2 regions of the Synechococcus sp. CBW1004 genome follow, and region 2 is predicted to be linked to the other one. Evidence: predicted binding sites of a transcription regulator. Region 2 holds the regulator's gene; the other holds the start of a gene.
The links. The regulator NtcA, encoded in region 2, controls nitrogen genes in cyanobacteria. The targets are predictions, from matches to a motif close to GTANCNNNNGNTAC.

Region 1 (7,257 bases), 360 kb from region 2:
ACCACCACCAGCTGACAGCTTGCTATCGCGCCCTTCACCCGCTCGAGGTTGGGCAGACTGACCAAAGGATTGGTGGCCACCACCCACCACAGATCAAGCTCCCCGCGCTCCATCGCCTCGATCTGCTGCCAGGCCGACAGCCCCCTAGCCGATGCAATCGACCCGGGGGGGAAGCCCCAGGCTTTCTCAACCTCAGCGCGGTGCTCGTCATTGACCACAAGGCGATAGCCCGGCAGCAAGTGGGCCAGACCGCCGGCTTCACGACCTCCCATGGCATTGGGCTGCCCCGTGAGCGAAAAGGGCCCGGCGCCGGGTTTGCCGATCTGCCCGGTGAGCAGGTGCAGGTTGATCAACCCGCACACCACCGCCGTGCCCTCGCGTCGCTGGTTCACGCCCATCGACCAAAGGCTGAGAATCCGATCCCGCATCGCCCAGAGGGCAGCCACCTCCCTGAGCTGCTGCTCGGTGATGCCACAGATCTGGGTCGTGCGGGCCGGCGTGGCCTCGGCGATCAGCTGGGCAAACTCCGACAGTCCTTCGGTGGCCTCCTCGATAAAGTCGGCATCGAAGCCGCTGACCTCCAACACCAGATGGGCAAGGCCATGCAACAGGGCAAGGTCGGTGCCCGGACGGATGGCCAGATGGTGATCGGCGGCCTTGGTGGTGTCAGTGGAACGGGGATCCACGACCACCACAGTCACGTCCCTGGGATTGCGTTTCTTGCGCTTGAGCAGCCGCTGAAACAGCACCGGATGGCACTCGGCGGTGTTGGTGCCGATCAGAAAAGCCACGCTGCAGTGATCGAGATCGTCGTAGCAGCAGGGAGGCCCGTCGGAGCCGAAGCTGCGGGTGTAGCCCGCCACCGCCGAGCTCATGCAGAGGCGGGAATTGGCATCGAAGTTGTTGGTGCCAAGTGCTCCCTTGAGCAGCTTCTGGGCGAGGTAATAGTCCTCGGTGTGGAACTGCCCGGAGCCATACATGGCGATGGCCCGCGGCCCCTTGCCGGCCAGGGTGCTGCGGATACGCCACTCCAGGAGCTCCAAAGCCTGGTCCCAGCCGATCGCCCGGAATTCCTGGTCTAGACCTGCGCGATACAGCGGTTGCGTGAGTCGCCCCCTGGCCAGGGTCTCCCCCACCGTGGCTCCCTTGATGCACACCTGGCCGAGGCTGGATGGATGCCGGCGATCGCCGCGGGCGGTCCAGATCGGGTTACCATCTGAATCGCGCTTCACTGCCTGACCAGGCTGTGCTGGCGGCATGAGCTCCAGGCCGCAACCTACCCCGCAGTAGGGACACTGACTGCGCACACTGTCGGCAGACGAATCGGTCATCAACAATGGAAAGCTGAGCGGAACAAACAGCGAAGGGGGCGCCTCAGGGCACCCCCGCGACTAATTACACGCACCGCAGCTGAGATCACACCCGAGCCAGAGACACTTCGTCGGCATGTTCATCAGCGAAGGATCCCTTGGGTTCCCTGAGGAAGAAGTAGCAGAGAAGACCCACCACCAGGCCAGCGATGCCAAGGATCTGGAAGAAAGCGCTGTTGGAGGCGGCCACGATCTCGGCGCTGGGCTCGGCTGAATCGCCACCCATCCAGACGGGAAGCAGGCTGAAGATGGTGAGATAGGCCACAGCTCCGACATTGCCGTAAGCACCTACCATGCCGGCGATCTGACCGGTGACTCTCTTCTTCACCAGGGGGACCATCGCGAAGGTGGCGCCCTCACCCGCCTGCACAAAGAAGGAGCAGGCCATGGTGAGCAGAACTGCGATGGCGATGCCAGCTGTACCAGTGAAGGCGCCAGGCTTGATCATGCTCATGACCAGATAACCGAATCCGAGACCAACGGTGAGGAAACCCATCGTGTTCTTGCGGCTGCCCATGCGGTCGGAGATCAGGCCTCCACCTGGGCGCGCCACGAGATTCACGAAGGCATAGCAGGAGGCCAGGATTCCAGCCGTGGCCTTGGGCAAGTCGAAGGTGCTCTCGAAGAAGGCGGGCAACATCGAAACCACCGCAAGCTCGGAACCAAAGTTCACAATATAGGTGAGCTCAAGAATGGCTACCTGCTTGAACTCGTAGCGATCCTCTTTGGAGTAGGTCTTGTTGCCGAGGATGAGGTCGCGGTTGGTGCGGACAATACCCCAGGTCTGGAAAGCAAACCAGATGAGCACCAAGACCATGCCGATCGTGTAGCCAGTCGCATCGAGGAATTTCACCTTCTGCAATCGCCACACCAACACTGCAAGAATGACAGCAAACGGCACATTCATCCCGAGAAGACCCCAGAAATCCCTCAGAGAAGTGACCTCAAGACCAGCAGACTTGGCCGGCTTCTGGTAAGCTTTACCGGGGGGAGTATCGGTTATATTGGCATAGTAGATGAAACCGTAGACGGCTGAGATGACACCGGTAAGCGCAATGGCGCCGCGCCAGTTAAGAATTTCGCCAGTGGGCAGCTCAAAGCCTCCGGAAAACGAAAGCCACCCAGCCACAATCACCATGGTCAGAGCAGAGAAAGCGGATCCGAAGTTTCCCCAACCTCCATAGACGCCTTCAGCCAGGCCGATTTCCTTAGGGGGGAACCATTCCGCCACCATCCGGATACCAATCACAAAGCCGGCGCCCACGATGGAGAGAAGTAGACGGGCTACGACCAGTTGGCTGAAGTCCTGAGCGGCAGAAAACATCAGACAAGGAATCGCGGCAAAGACCAGCAATGTGGAATAAGTGATGCGCGGTCCAAACTTATCGAGGAGCATCCCGATCAGGATGCGGGCCGGCACGGTGAGGGCAACGTTGCAGATTGCCAGGGTACGGATCTGCGGCACAGACAGACCAAAATCGGCCTTGATCGTGGTTGCCAGGGGAGCAAGATTGAACCAGACAACAAATGTCAGAAAAAAGGCGAACCAGGTGAGATGAAGTGTTCGATATCTACCCTGGAGCGACCAAAGATCGCTTAACATAAAAAATGCGCGATTGAGGGTAAGGTCCCTGGCCCTCAAAACGAACGCGACCGGGCGATGGCTGTGACGGCGCATATGCAAACCGTCTGTTGATTACACCACCCTGCCCTGCGAGACCATTGTGGCTATTGCTACGGAAGGTGAACCTGGCACCACGACCCATCGGACGCATGAGCCGCCATCCGACCACACTGGGATCATCTCGTCACAGGTTCATAGCCCTGAGCCCCTCTCACGCCAGCACCTGCTTCGGCTTTGAGGCCGACTTCACGGCCGAACTGCGCTGCATTCCGATGGCGGTCCGGCGCAAGCTCGATCTTGCCGGCGTGAAGCTCAAGCTGCAGCACTGGAGTGAGCTGAGCCCCGCCGAACGGTCCCAGCTGCTGACCTGGCCCGACGATGCCGCGGCGATCGAAGCGCTTCACCGGCACCTGCTCGCCCGAACGGAAACTCTGGGGCCGGGCCGGGCCCGGGAACTGCCGCGCCCCTCAGCGGAACCCTGGCAGCAGAGGGAGCGTGTGCCGGAATTGCTGGCCGCCTCCTGCGCCCAGCTGGGCCTCCCCCTGCGGACGGACGGCTGGGCTGGGCTCAACGAGCTGCAGCGCTTCGCGCTGGTGAAGCTCAGCCATCCCGGCCACGAACACCGCAATCTGCCGCGGGCTCTGGCCGAGTTCGGCCTGCTGGAGCAGGAAGCTTGAGCGATGCGCCGCTGAGGGAGCTCCTGCACTGCTGCATGCTCTGCGGCAGCGGGAGACGGAGGACGGGAGCAACAAGGCCCTGCTCACCCTCGCCGAGGGCGGCACCTGGCTGGAGTGCACACTCAGCTGGTGGCGAAGCTGTGGCGGCGGATCAACCTGACCTTGCTGAGCCGCTACCAGCACCACCTGGAGTGTGCCGAGATGCTGCCGAACCCGGCGGTGATCTGCGCCATTGCCGATAAGGCTCCCTGGGAAGGGCCGCTGCTGACGCCTCACCGGCGATTGCCGGGCCATACCGACCAATCCGTGCAGCACTGACCCGTCGACATTCCGGGGCAGGGTCTCGAGACCCTCCACACTGCACGAGACGGGCGGAGACGGACCGGATCCACCTAGCCCACGACGGCCTGCGATCCCAGCCCCCGCTGGGCCTCTACCCGTTACAGGCCTTCTCCCATCGAACCTGTGGCGTCCAGGCTGGCCAGGGCACCTCAAGATCCATCAACCCAGTGGCGTGGGTGGTGATGACAGCGCGATCAAGACCCTCTCGCTCGGGCACCAGGTAGCCGACGGCGCACTGCAGGGCCATGCCGATCAGCGGCCGGGAGAGCGACATCACAGCAGGGGAACCATCACTGCCACGGCTGTGGCGGCAGCCGGGCGCTGCCCCGAGGCGAGCGGCTGGACCCATCAGACCTATCAGCCAAGCCAATCAATCAAGCATTGACCCATAAGCAGAGGCCCCGTAATTTTGCGGGCCAACCGAGCCGAGCTGATGACGATCTCACCTCTGACAACCGATGAACGTGCCGAGGCCTCCCTTCTCCAACCGGGACGCGCCGCTCCGCCCGGAGAGGCCGTCCAGCCTGATCCGACCGCGGCGCCGCCTCCCTTCTCGCGCGTGCCGTGGCACCAGCAGTTCCGCCGGCCGCAGATCGTTCAGGCTCTCGAAGCGGTGCAGGATCTGATCGCTGTCTCGCTGTGCCTGGGACTCTTCTGCGTGATGGCACTGCAACTGAAGGGCATCTTCGCCTCCCTGCTCAGCAAGCCGCAGTTTCACGCCATCACCGCCGATATTCTCTTCATCCTGATCCTGGTGGAGCTGTTCCGCCTGCTGATCATCTATCTGCAGGAACAGCGGGTGTCGATCGGTGTGTCGGTCGAGATCGCGATCGTGTCGGTGCTGCGCGAAGTGATTGTCAACGGTGTGCTCGAGACGGAGTGGCAGCAGATGCTGGCGGTCTGCCTGTTCCTGGCCACCGCCGCCCTGCTGATGGTGGTGCGTGTCTGGCTGCCGCCCACCTTCGCCGGCGTCGATCCCGAAGCGCGGGTCTCGGCGCGGATGCGACTGCACCACGAGGGCGAATGAGCCCGACGGGCCTGCCCATACCCAGGGCTGGCGCAGCATCGGCCCCGCTCCTGGAAGACTCTCCGCCGCTGCGCGCCTGCCTGCTCAGCGGCGGCGTCAGCCGGCGCATGGGCCGCGACAAGGCACTGCTGCTCCACCCCGAAGGCGGCACCTGGCTGGAGCGCACCCTGCGGCTGCTGCTGGCCCTGCAGATCCCGGTGACGCTGTTCAGCCGCCATGAGCAGCATCTGAGGATCGCCCATGCCCTGAGCTGGGATGCGCCAGGCAACTCCGAGACGCCGGCGGACCCTGCCACGGCAGCGACGCGCCAGGGAGACGTCGTCGCGCCAGCCAGGACCGCTGCGATCACACCTCTGGAGGAACCGCCGCCCTGGGAGGGCCCCCTGCTGGCGCTGCAGCGCCTGATGCAGCGGTATGACGGCGAACGCCTGCTGCTCTGCCCCGTGGACATGCCCGATCTCAGCCTCGCGGTCCTGCAGGACCTGCTGACGGCAACCGCAGAGAGCCCCGGCGGCAGGATCCACCTGGCCCACGACGGCAAGCGCCTGCAGCCCCTGCTGGGGGTCTATCCGAGCCTGGAACCGCTGCGTTCCGAACTGACAGCGGCTGTGCAACGGGGCGAACGGCGGCTGCAGGGCTGGCTGGCCACCCAGGCGATCAAGACCGTGCGGCTCGATCCAAAGGCCCTTCGCAACGTGAACCATCCGCAGGATGCAGCCGCACCCGGCGCCGTCAGTCGCACGGAACGTGAACCCTCGACATGACCCGGCCTGAACCTGAACGCTCCAGAGGGAACGCTCCTCGATGGGATCGGGCGGCCGGCCGGCAGCCAGGAGGAAGCTGAACCTCCGACCGGGACGCTGCCCGAAGCGGTCAGCCGGCCGAGCCCCCGGACCGATCCCCTGGCGATCCGCCCAGCTCCTCCGCCCTGCGCTCACAGCGGCCCAGCTCCGCCTCCAGCAACGCCAGCAGCTCCTCGCGCGGCGCCGGCAGCGGGAACGGCCCCTGCTCGTAGCGGGCCTCCACGGCAAACACCTGCAGCTCAGCCAGCTGGGGCAGCAGGGGCTGATCCGCCAGCGCCGCCAGGTCTTCGAGCCGATGGAGCCGGGGGGGCCGCCGGTCGGCAAGCACAATCCAGGCCTTCATCAGCTTCTCGGCTGCCTGCTGGGCGGTGAAGCCCCAGTCCTCCTCCGGATAGGCGCCATCCAGGGTCAGCCGCAGGCTCCGCAGATGGCGGCGCACGATCGCCAGCAGCAGCAGCGCGTCTTCAGCCGGAGACATAGAGCACCCGCCCCTCACGCGCCACATCGCCGAACACATGCCAGCGCGAGCCGCTCAGCCACTCGGCATCCGCGGCGCCCGCCACCACCAGGTCGACACCGACGCCAAGCCGGCCCAGTGCCCCATGGAAGCGCTGCCAGCACGCCATCTTTTCCGCGGGAGTGAGCTGGGACTGGCGCACGATCACCGCCAGATCCAGATCCGAATCGTCCCGCGCCTGCCCCCGAGCCCGCGAGCCAAAGGCGATCACCGCCTGCACATCGGGCTCGTCGCACAACCGCGCCAACGCTTCGCCACACAGGCCTGGATCCAGACCCGGACCCAGATCAGGCGAGGCCTCCAACTCCCGGGGCTCTCGCCAGGGAATGGCCGGCGGTGTGAACGGTTGCGTGGAAAGTGGCGTGGAAGGTGGAGCGGCGGCGGCATCCATGGCAAAACGCTACCGCCAACTCCAGGCCGGCAGCCATAGCGTGGCGGCGATGGCCAGCGTCAACGACCAGCTCGATCGCCCCATGGGGGTGCTGCGCCTGTCGCTGACGGCCCGCTGCAACCTGGCCTGCCCCTACTGCCTGCCCGATGGGGTGGAACCGCCTGGGCTGCTGACCCTGCCCCAACGGCTGGCCGTGATCGAAGCGGCGGTGGCCCTGGGGGTCACCAGCCTGCGGCTCACCGGCGGCGAACCGCTGCTGCACTCCGGCCTCGAGGACCTGGTGGCGGCGGTCCAACCGCTGCGGCGGCAAGGCCTGCGCGAGATCGCGCTCACCAGCAATGGCGCCCTGCTCAGCGGCGAGCGGGCGCGGACGTTGCGCCAGGCCGGCCTCGACCGGATCACCCTCAGCCTCGATGGTGCTTCGGGCGAAGCGGTGGCGGCGATGGCGGGTCTGAGCGGCGGCGAACCTGCCGGCGAGGCGCTGCTGGCGAAGGTGCTGGCGGCGA
Region 2 (7,257 bases):
CTCGGCGGCGGCCACCTCCTCCAGGCCGGGCGGCACCACGGCGACGACCTCGAAGCGAGAGGCGAGGGCGGTTGGGGACGGGCTCATGAGTCCACTGTGCCCGCCGCCGGGTTCGGCCATCACCCCCGACCGGCTCGCATCGCCCTGCCGGTTGCCGGTGCCATACTTCACAGGTCGATCCTTCGGGGCCGACTAGGTGATCCACACCGGTGTTTCGGACAGCGGTTCGATTCCGCTCAGCTCCATTCACCCCGCTCCCGGCGCCATCGGGAGCCCATCAGGGGGCTGCAATGGTTTCGACGGGGCATGAGGAGGGTGACTGAAGCCTGCTCGGTAAGAGCAAACCCGTAACAGCGAACAACATCGTTCGTTTCTCCCGTCAAGCCGCCCCTGTGGCTGCCTGACACTCTTAACGGAGACGGGGTGAGGTCAGCCTTGTCACCCAAATGACCCGTGGGGCCCTGGAAGGGGCCCTTTCAATGGTTGGGCTCCAGCTGCACTCTTCAGGCGTTCAGCGGCTCTACCACCACTGCCGTGCCGTAGCAGAGCACTTCGGTGGCGCCGCTGGCTCCCGTCTCGATCGTTGAGCCGTCGTAGCGCATGCCGACGATCGCGTTGGCTCCCAGCCCTGTGGCGTGCTGAAGCATCTCGTCGAAGGCCTGCTGGCGGGTCTGCTCGCACATGGCGGTGTAAGCGCCGATGCGGCCGCCGATCATCGTCTTCAGGCCGCCCAGGAAACCCTGCAGCAACGTCGGTGAGCGCACGACGATGCCCCGCACAACTCCCCTGCATTCGAGGATGCGGAAACCAGGCAATTCAAAGGTGGTGGTGACCGGGATCGGCGGGCGTGACATCAGGGCACTGGCTCAGATGGACATCCGTGACGGAGGGTACGGCTCACACCTTGGCCAGCGTCACGCGCTCGGGCTGGTGCTGATACTTGCCGGCCCGATCCTGGTAGGTGGTGTCGCAGGGATCGCCTTCGAAGAACAGGAGCTGACAGATGCCTTCGTTGGCATAGATGCGGCAGTCGGCGCCGCTCGAGTTGCTGAACTCCAGGGTGAGATGCCCCTCCCAGCTGGCTTCAGCCGGGGTGGTGTTGACGATGATCCCCAGCCGGGCGTAGGTGCTCTTGCCCAGGCAGATGACGGTGATGTTGGCCGGCACCTTCATGCGCTCCAAAGCCACACCCAGCCCGTAGGAGTGGGCCGGCAGGATGAAGTAGGCGCCGTCCTCGTCCCGGTGCAGCGGCGCCGGCTCGAGATTGGCGGGGTTGAACCGCTTCGGGTTCATCACCGTGCCCGGCACATGGCGGAAGATCAGGAACTCCTTCGCCGAGAGTCGCAGGTCGTAGCCGTAGGAGGAGCAGCCGTAGCTGAGCACCGGTGAGCCGGCCGTCTCGGGTTCCAGGTGCCGGACCAGGGTGGGCTGGAAGGGATCCAGCATGCCGGCGGCGGCCTGCTCGTTGATCCAGCGGTCGTTCTTGAGCATGGGGAAGGCGGTGTGAGGGACGCCGGTCGCCGCCCCTCTGCCATAGGCGTGGGGATCACCCTAGAGGGCTGTTCCGGTGTCGACCCGCCGGAGGGGAACCTGTTGCTCAGGCGCAGCGGCGCAGCTGGGTGACCTGATCGGCCATCGCCATCAGTTCGGCGGGCATCGCCGGTCCGGTGATGATCACATCGAGATGGGCGGGACGCCGCTCCAGGCTGGCCGTGACCTCAGCGGCCTCGAGGTAGCCCAGCTGGATCGCCAGGCCCAGTTCGTCGAGCACCAGCAGGTCGATGCTGCCCTCCACCAGCCGCTCGCGGCTGTAGCTCCAGACCTCCTGCACCGCTTCGAGGGCCGCGGTCGCCGCCTCCCTGTCGCCGGCCTGATCCAGGGGCTCCTCGATGCAGAGGGGCGTGGCCGGCCGCAGCCATTGCAGGCGTCCGCAGAGGCTGAGGCTGCCGGCCACCCCCTGTTCCACACCTCCCCGCAGGAACTGGCTCACCAGCACGCGGCTGCCCAGGCCGGCCGTGCGCAGGGCCTGGCTGAACACCGCCGCCATGCTGCCGCGGAACGGCGCGGTGTGGATCTGCAGCAGACCCTCGGGCTGGGGCACCAGCTGCACGGGCGTCGGCGTCGGCAGACCGGTGAGCCGGGGTGCTCCGCTGCCCTGGTTGTGCACCTCGCCGCGGCCGTGACCGGAGGGGCGGGAGGGCTGACGGTGGGCAGGGAGGCTGACGGTCATTCGGGGAAGCGGTCGGAGCCTGGGGCAGGCGGCCGTGGGTGGGTCCTGTGCCGGGAGGGCCGCGGGCGCCGAAGCGTCCCCGGCGGGCGGCTGGCTGCGCCGCGCCGGGGAGAGCGGCCGGGGTGCCGCTGAACCTGAATGTAGCGGCAGGGACAGGCTCTGCACACCACCGGTGGCGCAAACAGACGTACCACCGCGGCGGCCTAGCCTGCCTGCAGCCGCCCCGTCTGTCCTTGATCCCGTCCGTTCCGCCGGTCTCGCCGCCCTGGCCTGAATCCAGCAGCGACGTCGCAGGCGAGGGGCCTGCCACCACGGCCGAGGCCCCCGGTCCACGCCGGGACGGCCGTGCTGCCGATGACCAGCGGCCGGTGCGCATCGTCTGGGATCCGATGGGGTTCGCGCTCAGCTCGCTGACGATCGAGACCGGCCGCACCCGGGTGCTCTGCAGCGTGTGTCTGGAGGAGGATCTGCCCCGTTGGCGGCGGGGCTCCGGCAGCGGCTGGCTCAGCGCCGAATACCGGCTGCTGCCGGCCTCCACCCCCAGCCGCCAGCCGCGCGAGCTGATGAAGCTCTCCGGTCGCACCCAGGAGATCCAGCGCCTGATCGGCCGCAGCCTGCGGGCCAGCCTCGATCTCGCGGCCCTCGGAGAGCGAAGCCTCCTGGTGGACTGCGACGTGCTCCAGGCCGACGCCGGCACCCGCACCGCCGCGATCACGGGCGCCTGGCTGGCGGTGGCCGCCGCGCTCGAGCGTCTGCAGCGCCGGGGCGTGCTCAGCGCCTCCCCCCTGCGTCAGCAGGTGGCCGCCATCTCGGTGGGGTTGGTCGAGGGCCAGCCCCTGCTGGATCTGGACTACAGCGAGGACAGCCGCGCCGACGTGGATCTCAACGTGGTGATGGACGGAGAGCAGCGTCTGCTGGAGATCCAGGGCACCGCGGAGGGCGCCCCGTTCAGCCGAGGCCAGCTCGACGCCCTGCTGGATCTGGCCGGTGTCGGCATCGCCCGGCTGCAGGAGCTGCAGCGCCGGGCGCTCACCGAGGCGGCGCCGGCTGCCTGAGGCGGGCATACCCCCTCCCCAGGCCCCGGAGGCCCTGGCGCCCGGGATTCACCTGTCGGGTCACTGCCGGTGGCCGGCATCGAGGCTGGTGCCCGGCACTCCCGTCGCCAGAGCCAGGAGGGCGCGTCGGCAGCAGGCGTTCAGGTGGCCTGCGCCGTCCTGGCTGGCGCTTCCACCGTCGTGCGGGTTGTCGCCGCTGCTGCCTCGGCGGCAAACCGTGTGGGTTGCTACAAGGCATGGGCGGAACGATCCGTAGCTTCCGATCACTTCAAGCCCTGCCGATGGTCGGCGCCACCCGCGGGTTCAGCCGCTACGCCAATACTCCTTCCACGGGCACCCCTGGGGCCGGTCTCACCGCCCCCGGCGCGCCGCCTCCGAGCACCACCCTCGCGGAGGTGATCCGCTCCCTTGCGGGCAGCAGTGTCGAATCGGTGGAGCGGGGCAAGACGATCTTCTTCCCCGGTGATCCCGCTGAGCGGGTCTACCTGTTGCGTCGTGGCGCCGTCCGCCTGTCGCGCGTCTACGAATCGGGCGAGGAGATCACTGTGGCTCTGCTGCGTGAGAACAGTCTGTTCGGAGTGTTATCGCTGCTCACCGGCCAGCGATCGGATCGCTTCTATCACGCGATCGCCTTCACGCGGGTCGAGATGATCACCGCTCCCGCCACCTCGGTGCGGCGCGCCATCGAGCAGGACGCCAGCGTCGGCCTGCTGCTGCTGCAGGGCCTCTCCTCGCGCATCCTGCAGACCGAAACGATGATCGAGACGCTCACCCACCGCGACATGAGTTCGCGGCTGGTGAGCTTCCTGTTGGTGCTCTGCCGCGATTTCGGCGTCCCGAGCAGCGAGGGCATCACCATTGATCTGCGCCTCTCCCACCAGGCCATCGCCGAGGCGATCGGCTCCACCCGCGTCACGATCACCCGCCTGCTGGGAGATCTGCGCAACGAGGGCCTGCTGCAGATCGACCGCAAGAAGATCACAGTGTTCGACCCCATCGCTCTGGCGAAACGGTTCAGCTGAAGCCCCTCCGGGGCCGGCAGGGATACTGGGGCGTTCCTGGAGGAGGGTGTGTCCGGCTGGCTGCTGATCCTGGCGTTGCTCGTGCTGGGCGGTGTCCTCTCCACCCTCGGCGACAGGCTGGGCAGCACGGTGGGCAAGGCCCGGCTCAGCCTCCTGGGGCTGCGGCCGAAGAACACCGCCGTCGTGATCACCGCTCTCACCGGCGCCCTGATCAGTGCCGTCTCGCTCGGGCTGATGCTGCTGGTGAGCGAGCGGCTGCGGGTGGGGCTGTTCGAGCTCGACCAGCTGCAGGAGCGTCTGCATCAGAGCCGCATGGCCCTCGAGCGCAGCAGTGCGGACCTGCGCCGCAGTCAGGCGGAGCTCTCACGCGCCGAGCAGGGGCGCCGCCAGGCTGTGAGCGGTCGTCAGCAGGCCCTGGCCAGCCAGCGGAGCGCCGAGCGGCAGCTCGCCCAGGCCACCAGTCGCGTGGCCAGCCTGCGCCAGGAGCTGCAGCCCCTGCAGCGCCAGCGGGCACGTCTGGAGAGCGAGCGCAGCCGCCTCAGCCGTGAGGTGCGCGGCCGCGACGCCGAGATCCGCCGCAATGAGGCCGAGCTGCAGCGGGTGCGCCAGCGCATCGCCGCCGGTGAGCAGGAGCTCAAGCAGCTCGAGAACAATGTCATCGCCCTGCGGCGCGGCGATGTCGTCATCGCCAGCGGTCAGCCCCTGGCGACAGCGAAGGTCCGCCTGGAGCGGGCCGGTCAGGCCCGCGAGGTGATCGACGCGCTGCTCCAGCAGGCCAACCTCGTCGCCTTCCAGCGGCTGCTGCCTGGGCAGAAGCCGGATCGCCAGATCCTGCTGGTGCCCCGCAACGACATCAACCGGCTCTCGTCGCTGCTGGCCCAGCGCGGCACCTGGGTGGTGAGCATCCTCTCCGCCAGCAATGTGCTGCGCGGGGAACAGCGGGTGCTCGCCTTCGCCGAGCTGCGCCCCAACCGTCAGGTGACGCGCCAGGGCGAGGTGCTCGCCCGCACCACCCTCGACGGCGATGAGCGTGGGGCGGAGCTGGTGCGCAGCCGCCTCAACCTGCTGCTGGCCGCCGCCTTCGCCAAGGTGCAGCGCCAGGGGACCCTGGTGGATGGCCTTCAGTTCGATGTGAACGACTTCAACGAGCTGGGCCGTGCGCTGGCCGAACGCCCCGTCGGCCAGGAGGCCAACCTCGAGGCCGTGGCCCGCGTGGATGCGGACACCCCGGATCCGATCGTCGTCGAGCTGCGCTGGGTGGGGCTTCGTGCCGGGGGTGACGGCAGGCCTCAGCGATCGCAGTGACCGTCTGGCGGCGGGTCGCGGCCGCTGGCGTGGCCGTGACAACGCTCCGGGCGGCGCACACTCGGGTGGCTTCGCGCTCGCCCGTGGCAATGGCTTGTGGGGGCGTGTGCCTGCGGTGGAGGTGCCCTGCGGACTCGGATGGTCGATGCAGGTCAGCGGCTGCCGCTGCCCCACGGGACAGTCAGGATCGATCCGTGTGCCGCGGCCCCCAGGGTGGCGGGTCTGCCGTCCTTCGTTGCGTCGCCAGCTCAGGCTCATGGTTCCCGCCGCCTTCACTCCCCGCCGCGATCCCGGCGCCGCGATCCCCTCCGAGGGGCCGCTGGCCGGCCTGGATCCTGGACGCAGCAAGTGCGGTCTGGTGCTGAGCGATCCGCAACGCCGCCGTATCCGTGTGGCCCGGGTGCTGCCGCCGGAGGCGGCCTGGCAGGAGCTGCAGCGCTGGCGAAGGCAGGACGGGCTGGTGGCGGTGGTGCTCGGGGATGGCACCGGTTCGCAGGCCTGGCAGGCGCGCCTGACCCCGTTGCTGCCGGTCTGTCTGGTGGAGGAACGGGGCACGACGCTGGCCGCCCGAGAACGCTTCTGGCAGCTCGAACCGCCTCGGGGCTGGCGTCGCCTGCTGCCGGCGGGGCTGCGGCAGCCCCCGCGCGACTGGGATGACGTGGTGGCCCAACTGCTGCTGGAGCGGTATCTGGGCCATCCGCTCGAGCGTTGCGAGGCTGATGGGCTGCCTCCGATCAGAACTTCGCCCGCACGGTGAAGGCGTAGTCGCCACCGGGTTCGAGCTGATAGTCGGCGCGCAGCAGGAAGCGAAGCAGGGCGTCCTGGATCAGGGCCCGCCCCAGCGAGGGCTCCACGCGCAGCTCGCCCCGGTCAAAGGCCCAGCAGAAGCTCCACTGGAACCCGCCGGCGATCACCTCTCCCTCCAGCACCGCCGGGCGGAAGCTGCGGCGCAGCACGCGCAGCTGGGCATGGGTGGTCGGCAGCCGGGCCATGCCCTTCAGGATGCCTGCTCGCTGATCCGGAAACCGTTCAGCCGGTTGCCGGCCCGCTCGAGGCCCTGACGGCGGATCAGATCCACGCCCGTGAGCACCTCGTCGAGCACCTGATCCAGGATCGGCCGCTCCTCGGCGTTGAACCGTCCCAGCACGTGGGACACGGTGCGCTCGCGCCGCTGGCTGGGGTCTCCGGCCGGGGCACCGATGCCGATCCGCAGCCGTGCGAAGGCCTCCGTCCCCAGATGGGCGATGGTGCTGCGCAGACCGTTGTGGCCCCCGGCACTGCCCGAGGCCCGCAGGCGCAACCGGCCGAAGGGCAGATCCATGTCGTCGACGATCACCAGGAGCTGCTGGGGGGTGAGGCCGAACCAGTCGAGAGCGGCACGGATCGAGCGGCCGCTGTCGTTCATGTAGGTCTGGGGCTTGAGCAGTCGCACACGCCGGGCGCCGCTGCCGACGTCGGCGAGCAGCCCATGCAGCCGGCCCTGCTGGCGGTAGCTGCCACGTTCGTGCTCCACGAGACGATCGAGGGCGAGAAAGCCGACGTTGTGGCGGGTGTCGCTATAGCGATCGCCGGGATTCCCCAGGCCGACGAGCAGTTGCAGATCCAAGCGTGGCCAGACAGGAGCTCAGCTGGCTGAGGCGCCGCT

Region 1: a site for NtcA is predicted at 3,095-3,108, ahead of H8F25_RS15740 (NarK family nitrate/nitrite MFS transporter). Genes of this name have one in related genera too.

The regions. Positions count from the first base shown of each region.
Region 1 is NZ_CP060397.1:3,310,470-3,317,726, reverse strand. Features, by position in the region: gene H8F25_RS15745 (molybdopterin oxidoreductase family protein) at 1-1,331, opposite strand, end outside; gene H8F25_RS15740 (NarK family nitrate/nitrite MFS transporter) at 1,417-2,973, opposite strand; gene H8F25_RS15735 (nitrate reductase associated protein) at 3,267-3,671, shown strand; gene H8F25_RS15730 (hypothetical protein) at 3,801-3,989, shown strand; gene H8F25_RS15725 (hypothetical protein) at 4,105-4,287, opposite strand; gene H8F25_RS15720 (phosphate-starvation-inducible PsiE family protein) at 4,447-5,040, shown strand; gene H8F25_RS15715 (molybdenum cofactor guanylyltransferase) at 5,037-5,804, shown strand; gene H8F25_RS15710 (HEPN domain-containing protein) at 5,914-6,321, opposite strand; gene H8F25_RS15705 (nucleotidyltransferase domain-containing protein) at 6,308-6,664, opposite strand; gene H8F25_RS15700 (GTP 3',8-cyclase MoaA) at 6,801-7,257, shown strand, end outside.
Region 2 is NZ_CP060397.1:2,946,379-2,953,635, forward strand. Features, by position in the region: gene H8F25_RS13940 (class I SAM-dependent RNA methyltransferase) at 1-87, opposite strand, end outside; gene H8F25_RS13950 (YbjQ family protein) at 504-854, opposite strand; gene dcd (dCTP deaminase) at 898-1,491, opposite strand; gene H8F25_RS13960 (cob(I)yrinic acid a,c-diamide adenosyltransferase) at 1,598-2,230, opposite strand; gene rph (ribonuclease PH) at 2,464-3,285, shown strand; gene ntcA (global nitrogen regulator NtcA) at 3,567-4,307, shown strand; gene H8F25_RS13975 (DUF3084 domain-containing protein) at 4,356-5,612, shown strand; gene H8F25_RS13980 (resolvase) at 5,869-6,369, shown strand; gene H8F25_RS13985 (DUF3146 family protein) at 6,347-6,604, opposite strand; gene pth (aminoacyl-tRNA hydrolase) at 6,610-7,218, opposite strand; gene H8F25_RS13995 (TatA/E family twin arginine-targeting protein translocase) at 7,237-7,257, opposite strand, start outside.